2 regions of the Actinokineospora sp. PR83 genome follow, and region 1 is predicted to be linked to the other one. Evidence: riboswitches for the same ligand, from Rfam matches in the RefSeq annotation. Region 1 holds a riboswitch; the other holds the start of a gene.
What was found. Region 1 has a riboswitch for cobalamin ahead of L6E12_RS11845 (ABC transporter substrate-binding protein). Riboswitches for the same ligand answer to the same signal wherever they lie in the genome.

Region 1 (5,003 bases):
CCGAACGCGACGGCGGCCGCGACCTGGTGCCCCGCCGCGGGCTGGGGGAGCGCGGCGACCGCGGCGCTGGCCACCCCGGCCACCGCCAGCAGCACCCGCCCCGCCGGGCGGGCGCCGGTCAGCCCGGCGGCGGTCACCACGTGGCAGGCGCCGACCACCGCGAGCCCGGTGGTCATGATCCACCGGTTCGGCGCGTCCACCGCGGCCAGCGCGCTGATCGTGTCGCGCACCTGGTCGAAGTCGGGGTGCGCGGCGGCGGCCGCGGTCCAGCCCCCGATCAGCGCCACCGGGGCGAGCGAGGACGACAGGACAGCCCACCTGCGCACGGTCATCCGCCCATGCTCTCGCGGAACCCCGGCGGCGGCCGTGCGGGACAACCCCCGGTCGACCTCCCTTGTCCGAAGAGGGCCGCACATGACGAGCCCCGGAAGCTGCCAGGTGGACCCGTCACCGGAGCGGCTGGTGGCCCCGACTGGCTGCCACGCGCCGCCGACCGTCTTGACCTGCGGGCCACCGGAGTCGGGTGCGTGGCCACCGACGTCACCGAGACCAGTGCGCCGCCGGAGGTGCGGTTGTTGCTGCCCACGCGCAGCCGCGTGCTGGAAGGCGACCTGCCCTGCACGCAGTGCCGCGCGTTCTGGGTGACGGTCCCGAGACAGGGGCAGGACCGTTCACGGAAGTAGCCCCCAACGCGGAGCGCACAAGCCCTGCGCTGGCGGTTGCCTCAGCCGGCAGAGGGCGTTCCCCGCATCAACTCCGCCGTGGCGCGGCGGAAGCGGACGTGCAACTGCCCGTCCTCGGTGGAGACCACCGCGCGGACGCCGTAGACGTCCGCGATCAGGTCCTCGGTGAGCACGTCGACCGGCGTCCCCGCCGCCACGACCCGCCCCGCCCGCAGGACCACCACGTGGTCGCAGAACATCGCCGCCAGGTTCAGGTCGTGCAGGGCCACCACTGTTGTCACCGGCAGCGTGGTGACCAGGTGCAGCAGGTCGAGCTGGTGGGCGATGTCGAGGTGGTTGGTCGGCTCGTCCAGCAGCAGCTCGCGGGGCTCCTGGGCCAGCGCCCTGGCGAGCTGGACCCGCTGCCGCTCGCCGCCGGAGAGCGTGTGCCAGGACTGCCCGCCGCGGTCGGTGAGGCCGGTGGCCGCCAGCGCCGAGCGCACCGCCGCGGTGTCCGCCGCGGACTCGCCCTCCCACGCGCGCCGGTGCGGGATGCGGCCGAGCCGCACCACGTCGAGCACGCTGAGGTCCACCTGCGTGTCGACCTGCTGCTCGACCACGGCCAGCCTGCGCGCGACCACGTGCCGCGGCAGGTCGGCCAAGGGGGCGCCGTCGAGGGTGACCACGCCGCCGCCCGTGGGCAGCAACCCCGCCAGCACCCGCAGCAGGGTCGACTTCCCGGCGCCGTTCGGGCCGAGCAGGCCGATGGTGGCCCCCGCCCGGCAGTCCACGGTGACCCCGTCGAGCACGAGGTGGCCACCGGCGGTGCGCACGACGCGGTCCGCGGCGAGGGTCATCGCCTGCTCCTGGTGCGGTAGAGGATGACCACGAAGGCCGGGACGCCGATCAGCGAGGTGAGCACGCCGACGGGGATCTCCTGCGGGTCGAGCGCGGACCGGGCGGCGGTGTCCACCCACACCAGGAAGATCGCCCCGCCCAGCGCCGAGGTGGGCAGCAGGCGGGCGTGCCCGGCCCCGGCCAGCGCCCGCGCGGCGTGCGGCAGCACCAGCCCGACGAACCCGATCGCCCCCGACGAACTCACCAGCACCGCCGTGAGCAGGGCCGTCGCGCACAGCAGCACCACCCGCACCCGGGCCACCCGGATGCCCAGCGACGCCGCGGCGTCCTCGCCGAAGGCGAACGCGTCCAGGGTGCGGCCGTGGCCCAGGCACACCACCAGCGCCACCACCAGCACGGCCGCGCAGACGCCGACCTCGGTCCACGTCGCGCTCGACAGCGACCCGAGCAGCCAGAACAGCACGCCCCTGGTCGTCTCGGCATCGGCGGAGGTGAGCACGATGAACGAGGTGAGCGCGGAGAACAGCTGCATCGCCGCCACCCCGCAGAGCACCACCCGGTCCAACTGCCCGCCCAGCAGCCGACTCAGCACCAGCACCAGGGTGAACGCCAGGACCGCGCCCAGGAACGCCCCCGCCGACAGCGACACCGCGCCGCCGCCCACCCCGAGGACGACGACCACCACCGCACCGGTCGATGCCCCGGAGGACACGCCGAGCACGAACGGGTCGGCGAGCGGGTTGCGCAGCAGCGACTGGAGCACGACCCCGCACACCGCGAGCCCGGCCCCGCAGACGGCGGCCAGCAGCGTCCTGGGCAGCCGCAGGTGCCAGATGATGCCGTCGCGGATCGGCGAGAGCACCCGCTCCCCACCGCCGAGGTGGGCCAGGACGGTGCGCCAGACCTCACCCACCCCGATGTCGGCCGGGCCGATGGTGATCACCACCGCCGTCGAGGCGACCAGCAGCACCAGACCAGCGGCGTACCGCAGGCCGGTCCGGGCGCGCGTGGGCGCCGCGGTCACCCGAGCGGCCCGAAGCCCCGCAGCGCCGCCGCGACCTTCTCCACGCCCTCGACGGTGCGCATGGTCGGGTTGAGCGCCTGCCCGCTCAGCGCCACGTACCGCTTGCCCTGCACCGCCCGCATCCGCGAGGTGACCGGGTTGGACTCCAGGAACGCGATCTTCGCCGCGGCGGTCTCCGCGGTCTGCGACTTGCGGGTCAGGTCGCCGATCACCAGCACCGCCGGGTCGCGCTCGGCCACTGTCTCCCAGTTGACCTGCGGCCACTCCGCGCGGGTGTCGTCGAAGACGTTCTTCGCCCCCAGCGCCCCGGTGATCACCCCCGGTGCCCCGCAGCACCCGGCCAGGTAGGGCGATTCGGCGTTGGCGAACCAGTACAGGATGCTGACCCGCGACGCGTCGAGCCCCCTGGTCGCGGTGTCGAGCCGCTCGCGCAGCCCTGCCACGACCTGCTCCCCGCGCTCAGTGACGTCGAACAGCTCCGCCAACTCCCGGATCTCGCGGAACACGTCGTCCATGGTCAGCGCCGTGGACCGCACCCCGTCCCCGTCGCCGCTGTTGTCCTTGGTGCCGCAGTCGGTGGGGGACAGGTAGGTGGTCACGCCCAGTTCCTCGAACCGCTCCCGGGTCGCCACCCCACCGGTCCCGAGCACGGATTCGAACGAGGCGGCGACGAAGTCCGGCTCGACCGCCAGGACCCGCTCGAACGACGGCGCGTTGTCCGCCAGCCGCGGCACCTTCGCGTTCGCCTCGGCCAGTTCCGGCAGAACCGGGTCGGTCCAGGTCGCGGTGCCCACCATCCGGTCGGCCAGCCCCAGCGCCAGCATGATCTCCGCACTGCCCTGGTTCAGCGCCACCGCCCGCTTCGGCGGCTCGCCCACCCGGACAGTCCGCCCGCAGTTGTCCACCCCCGTGCCCCGACCCGCCGCGGTGTCCGCCCCGCCCCCACCGCACCCGGCGACCGCCAAGACCGCGACACCCACCAGAACCCGAAACCGCCACGCTCCGCGCACGCCGAATCCTTCACCCTCAAGGGCCCCACGCGAGCCCAACCGGACGGTCGCCCACCCCGGCCGTCAGCCGGAGTGGGTGCCAGTGGGTAATCGGACTCGGAACGCTCGGAAGCCGTCCCTCACCGCTGCGCGTCAGTCCCGGTCTTGCACCGGAGTTCCCCCGCCCGAACCCGCTTCCGCGGCCTCGGCTGGCCCGCGAAAGCTAACACAGCCCTCATCCGCCGCGATCCACCCGCCGCGTCGTGAAGCACCTCACACCGGTGCACCTCAGGCCGATGGGTCGTGGCGGAGGTAGGTGAGCACAGCGGACACTCGGCGGTGCAGGGTGGCTTCCTCGCCGAGTCCCAGCTTGGCGAAGGTGGAGTGCCCGTGCTTCTCCACTGTGGACTCGCTGATCACCAGGGTGGCGGCGATGGCCCGGTTGTTGTGGCCCTGGGCCATGAGCCGCAGGACCTCGTACTCCCTCGCGGTCAACCGGGACAGGGGCGAGTCGGCGGCGCGGGTGTGACCGCGCAGGAGGATGTCGACCACCCGGGGATCGATGCTGGAGCGGCCCGCGCGGACCTCCCTGATGGCGCCCAGGAGGTGGTCGAGGTCGCCGACCCGTTCCTTGAGCAGGTAGGCGAGCCCTTCGGTCCCGTCGCGGAAGAGGGCGAAGACGTAGGACTCGTCGGCGTGCTGGGACAGGACGACCACTCCGGTGCCGGGGTGGTCGGCGCGGATGGTGTGCGCGGCGGTGATGCCCTCGGTGCGGTGGCCCGGCGGCATCCGGATGTCGGTGATCACCGCGTCCGGGCGGAGTTCGCCCACCGCGTGCAGCAACTCCACCGCGTTGCCCACGGCGGCCACCACCTCGACCTCACCGGAGTCCTCCAGCAGCAGGCGGGTGCCCTCGCGGACCAGGTAGTGGTCCTCGGCGAGGACGACCCGGGTCGTCGGCCGCTCAGGCACCGCTCCTCCTGACCGGCAGCCGGACCCGCACGGTGGCGCCCGCGCCCGGTGCGCTGGTGGCCACCAGCGCACCGCCCACCGCGTCCACCCGGTCGCGGAGCCCGGTGAGCCGCACCTCGCCGGGGAAACCGACACCGTCGTCGGTGACCTCGATGTCGAGCAGGTCGGCGCGGCTGCTGAGGCGGATCGTCGCCCGGGTCGCCTCGGCGTGCTTGAGGACGTTGGTGAGCGCTTCGGAGACGAGGAAGTACGCGGCCTCTTCCACGTCCGGGACGAACCGGGCACCGGTCACCTCCGGTCCCGCGTGGACGGTGACCGGGATCGGCGCCCGCCGCGCCCGCGAGCGCACCGCGGCGGCCAGGCCCTGGTCGGTCAGCTCCGACGGGTGGATGCCGTGGGCCAGCTCCCGGACCTCGGTGATCACCCGGTAGACGTCCTCCTGCACCTCGTCGAGCATGGCGTCCACCCGGTCGGGGTCGCGCCGCAGGTGATTGCGGA
Region 2 (5,003 bases), on a different contig from region 1:
AAGTAGGAGGTGGCGCTGACGCGTCCCTGCTGGACGAATTCCAGTTGGGCCTTCGCGGGGAGGACGCCCGCGAGGCGGAGGGGGGCGGAGGTCTGGCCCAGGCGGATGTCACCGGTGATGTGGGTCGTCGAGTCGAACGTGTGGGCGGTGCCGGTGAAGTCCGCTGTGAAGGGGAGCCGGTTACCCTTGGCGGTGATCGCGCCGGAACCGGTGAGGGCGAAGTCGCGGACGTACACGTGGCGGAACTCCACCTCGGCGAACTTCCGCTCTTGGCCGTCATCCGGTGTGCAGTCCGCGCGGACGGTCGGGAGTTCCGTGCCGTCGGCGCGCAGCGGGGTGGCGGTGTAGGTGACCTCGCCGAGCAGCCAGCGGGAGTAGCCGCCGGTCTGGCCCCCGTCGAACCGGCCGAAGGGGACGACGCCCGCGATCGCCTGCGACGACCCGGCGGCGGGGATGGCGACCTCGAACGGCACCGCGTACTGCTGGGCGGTGATCTTGCCTGCGTAGTCGCGGTCGACGTGGAAGGTGGCCTCGCCGCGGAGCTTCACCGCGCCTGACTGGCTCAGCCCGCCGATCACCTGGGCGGGCAGGATGACACGCAGGCGCATGTCGCGGGCGGGGGTGCTCTCCCCCGGTTGCACCTGCCGGGGCAGGTCGACCTGGGCGCGGGCCTCGATGGTGTGCGGGCCCAACCCCGAGGACTGGCAGACCTCCCGGATGCCCGGGGGCAGGTCGTCGGTGAACACCGTACGGGCCAGTTCGAGGTTCTGACCGGGGACCGGGGCGCAGGTGGCGGTGATGGGGGTGCGCTGGTTGCCCGCGGCGTCGCGGGTCTCGAGGGTGAAGGAGAGGGTGCCGACGGTCCAGGTCAGCGTGCCGGGCTCGGCGGTGCTGAACTGCTCGAGTTGCTCGGCGACCGCGCCGAGGACGAGGTCGTTGGGCGTTCTGACGTCGCGTTCGTTCAGCGTCCCCGACGTGGTGGCCACCGCGGGCGGTTCATCCTGAAAGGACCGGCTCACCCCCAGGCTCAGGACGCCGTTGACCGTGGACACGCCCGACGCCTGGAACCGGCGGACCAGGTCGCGGGGCAGTACGAGCGTGGCGACGATGTGGGCGGCCGGGGTCTCGGTGTGCAGCGGGAGCTGCGCAGGCAGGACCAGGCTCGTGGCGACCTTGCCCACCACGCGGACCTGGTCGCCGGTCGACAGCACGCAGTCGTGGTAGAGGCCCCGGGACGGTGTCCCGCCGCTCGTCGAGGTCTCGGCGAGCAGGTCGGGCTCGCCCGCGCGCAGCGCGCACCGGCTGTCGAAGGCGGCGACCGCGGCGGGGGTGCCGTCGGCGCGCAGGCCGGTGACCGAGGTCAGCGTGAGCGCGCCCACGCGCCAGGCCAGGGACTCGGTCTGGCTCAACCGGATCGAGTGCAGCGCCGTGGTGGTCCCGTCGAGCGACACCGACCCGCTGCCCGGCAGGGTCTGGCGCGCCGCGAAGGTGTGCTGCGTCTCCTTGGGGTACATGGTCTCGCCGTTCCACCCCAACACCGGGAAGGCCACGGTCGCGACCACCTCTGTGGCGCCCGCGTCGCGCAGCAGGCCGGTCACCTCGGCGCCCAGGTCGACCGAGGCGGTGACGGCCGCCCCCGGGACCTCGGTGCCCACCGGCACCGACTCCGGGAGGTCGACGCTGGTGCGCAGCACCACCGCCTGCTGTCCCAGCGACGGCACGGCGCACTCGTGCACCTGGCTGAGCTCGCTCACCCGGGTCGCGCCGGTCTCACCCGCCGCGGCGGTGCCCACGACCGCAACACCACCACCCACGACAGCGGCGGCCACGGTTGCCACGATCCACGCAGTGGTGCGCACGTCATCGTCCTCACTGTTGGTTCAGGACCTCGCGCGGTCGGAACCGTGGGTGCAGCGGCTGAAGGAACAGCGCGCTCTCCCGATCCACGACTTCACCGGTGTCCGCGGAATACCTCCGTGGCCCCCAAGCCTCGGCTCCACACACCCTACGAGCGGAACCGGCGCGGACGCAATGAGCGGATCAGGTGACAATCCGGGCGCAATTCACGATCTGAAAGACAATGTTCGAAACTGCCGAGGAATGAATTGGCCGCATTGTCGTGGCATGACAGAAACCCGGGAACGGTTCCCGGTTCTGGTTTCGAACACGTGCGACAACTTCTGCGACCAAGACGACGGAGCGCGCAGCCCACCGTCCTGTTCGGCTGCATCGGCGGGGTCGACCTGCGTCAGCGGGTTTCGACCCTGACATCGCGACCAGGGCCACCGCACAGGCCGTGCTCGGCCTCGGCGGCCCCGGCCTGGCGACGCTGAGTGCCACGGGCTCCTCGCCCCAGGCGCGCACCCTGGCCTGCTGGGCCGGTTCCCGGCGACCGACCCGGCGTCCCGCGGATCGGACCCTGTCCCCCGGCGTGGGAGGACAGGGTCCGGTCCCCTTCTGCCGGGGGTCTCCGTTCGCTACGCTCGGCTGTGCCGATGGTTCCCCCGGTGCGTTCGCGCGGCGGGGGAGGCAACAGGGAACCCGGTGCGAATCCGGGACTGCCCCGCAGCGGTGAGCGGGAACGACCGCCGTCATACGAGCACTGGGCGCGCAGCGCCTGGGAAGCGACGGCCAGTAGGTCCACCGGGTCGACCGGTGGGTGCCCGCGAGTCCGAAGACCTGCCCTCGGTGCGCGTGCCCCCCGGCACGCGCCGGTCCGGGCCTCTCGGGTGGGCTTCGCGGACTCGGCTGTCGCCGACTCCCCCGCGCTCCCCGTGCCTCGGGCCGTTCGCCACGCTCACGAGGAGAGAGCTGTGAACGACATCCGCATCGGCGCCACCCGGATCGGCGCCACCGTCCTGGGATATCCCCGCATCGGCCCGAAGCGCGAACTCAAGCACGCCGTCGAAGGCTACTGGGCGGGCCGACTGGACGAGGCCGGGTTGCGCGAGGTGGCCGAGGGCCTGCGCGCCGACACCTGGCGTGAGCTGTCCACACTGGATTCCATCCCGGGCAACACGTTCTCCTACTACGACCAGGTCCTGGACACCGCCGTGCTGTTCGACGCGGTCCCCGAGCGGCACCGTGCATTGGGCATGGGACCGCTGGACACCTACTTCGCCATGGCGCGCGGCACCGCCGAGGTCGCGCCGCTGGAGCTGACCAAGTGGTTCGACACCAACTACCACCACCTGGTCCCCGAGGTCGGCCCGGGCACCCGGTTCGCGCTGGTCGGCGACAAGCCGCTGGCGGAGTACCGGGAGGCGCTGGCGCTGGGGGTGGCCACCCGGCCGGTGCTCATCGGCCCGGTGACGTTCCTGCTGCTGGCCAAGCCCGCCGACGGCGCGCCCGCCGACTTCTCGCCGCTGACCCTGCTCGACCCGCTGGTGGACCGCTACGCCGAACTGCTGGCGGCGCTCGCCCGGGCCGGGGTCGAATGGGTGCAGCTCGACGAGCCCGCCTTCGCCCTCGACCGCTCACCGGGGGAACTGGCGGCGCTGCAGTCGGCCTACGACCGGCTCGCCGCGCTGCCGCAGCGGCCCGCGCTGCTGGTGGCCGGGTACTTCGCCGAACTCGGCGACGCGCTGGGCGTGCTGGCCGACACCGCCGTCGAGGGGGTCGCCGTGGACCTGGTCGCCGGTCGCGCGGACCTCGACCGCATCCCGGTGCTGACCGGGCTGCGGGACAAGGCCGTCGTGCTGGGGCTGGTCGAGGGGCGCAACGTCTGGCGCACCGACCTGCGGGACGCGGCGGCCACGGGCGCGGGCCTGCTCGGTGCGGTCGGGGCGGTCGGGGTGTCGACCTCCTGCTCGCTGCTGCACGTGCCCTACGACCTCGACGCCGAACCCGGCCTGGACCCGGTCGTGCGGGCCCGGCTCGCCTTCGCCAGGCAGAAGGTCGAGGAGGTCACCCTGCTCGGTCGGGTCCTGCTCGGCGGCGAACCGGTCGACCTGCTCACCGCCTCCGCCGACGCGGTCGCGGCCGGGGTGGCGTCGGCGCGCTCCGACGCGAGCGTGCGGGCCCGGCTCGCCGAGCTGACCCCGCACGACCGCACCCGGATGCCCTACGCCGACCGGGCCGACGCCCAGGAGTCCCGACTGCGGCTGCCCGCCCTGGCCACCACGACCATCGGCTCGTTCCCGCAGACCGGCGCTGTCCGCCGGGCCCGCGCCGACCTGGGCAGGGGCGTGCTCGACGAGGCCGGGTACGACCGGCTGATGCGGGAGGAGATCGAGCACGTCATCCGCCTGCAGGAGGAGATCGGCCTGGACGTGCTGGTGCACGGCGAACCCGAGCGCAACGACATGGTGCAGTACTTCGCCGAGCGCCTCGACGGCTTCGCGCACACCGAACTGGGCTGGGTCCAGTCCTACGGCTCCCGGTGCGTGCGCCCGCCGATCCTGCACGGCGACGTCAGCCGCCCGGCGCCGATGACCGTGCGCTGGGCGGAGTACGCGCAGTCGCTGACCCCGAGGCCGGTCAAGGGGATGCTCACCGGCCCGGTGACGATCCTGGCGTGGTCGTTCGTCCGCGCCGACCAGCCGCGGTCCGACACCGCCGACCAGGTCGCCCTCGCCCTGCGCGACGAACTGGCCGACCTGGAGGCCGCGGGCATCGGCGTGATCCAGGTCGACGAACCCGCCCTGCGCGAGACGCTCCCGCTGCGCACGGCGGACCGCGGGGCCTACCTGGAGTGGGCGGTGGCGGCGTTCCGCCTGGCCACCTCGGGTGTCGCGCCGTGGACGCAGGTCCACACGCACCTGTGCTACTCGGAGTTCGGTGACGTCATCGCCGCCATCGATGCCCTCGACGCCGACGTGACCACCATCGAGGCCGCCCGGTCCCGGATGGAGGTGCTGTCCGACCTGGCCGCAATCGGCTACGCCCGGGGTGTCGGGCCCGGGGTCTACGACATCCACTCGCCCCGCGTCCCCGGCAGCGGTGAACTCTCCGACCTGCTCGCCGAGGCGCTGCGCGCGGTGCCCGCGCGGCGGCTGTGGGCC

Region 2: another riboswitch for cobalamin. It lies ahead of metE (5-methyltetrahydropteroyltriglutamate--homocysteine S-methyltransferase); the one in region 1 lies ahead of L6E12_RS11845 (ABC transporter substrate-binding protein).

What each region holds. Positions count from the first base shown of each region.
Region 1 is NZ_JAJCXD010000035.1:37,964-42,966, reverse strand. Features, by position in the region: gene L6E12_RS11865 (DUF998 domain-containing protein) at 1-332, opposite strand, end outside; gene L6E12_RS11860 (hypothetical protein) at 528-683, shown strand; gene L6E12_RS11855 (ABC transporter ATP-binding protein) at 725-1,519, opposite strand; gene L6E12_RS11850 (iron ABC transporter permease) at 1,516-2,544, opposite strand; gene L6E12_RS11845 (ABC transporter substrate-binding protein) at 2,541-3,422, opposite strand; cobalamin riboswitch at 3,618-3,762, opposite strand; gene L6E12_RS11840 (response regulator transcription factor) at 3,822-4,505, opposite strand; gene L6E12_RS35365 (histidine kinase) at 4,498-5,003, opposite strand, start outside.
Region 2 is NZ_JAJCXD010000050.1:33,923-38,925, reverse strand. Features, by position in the region: gene L6E12_RS18130 (DUF6801 domain-containing protein) at 1-1,859, opposite strand, end outside; cobalamin riboswitch at 2,480-2,702, shown strand; gene metE (5-methyltetrahydropteroyltriglutamate--homocysteine S-methyltransferase) at 2,823-5,003, shown strand, end outside.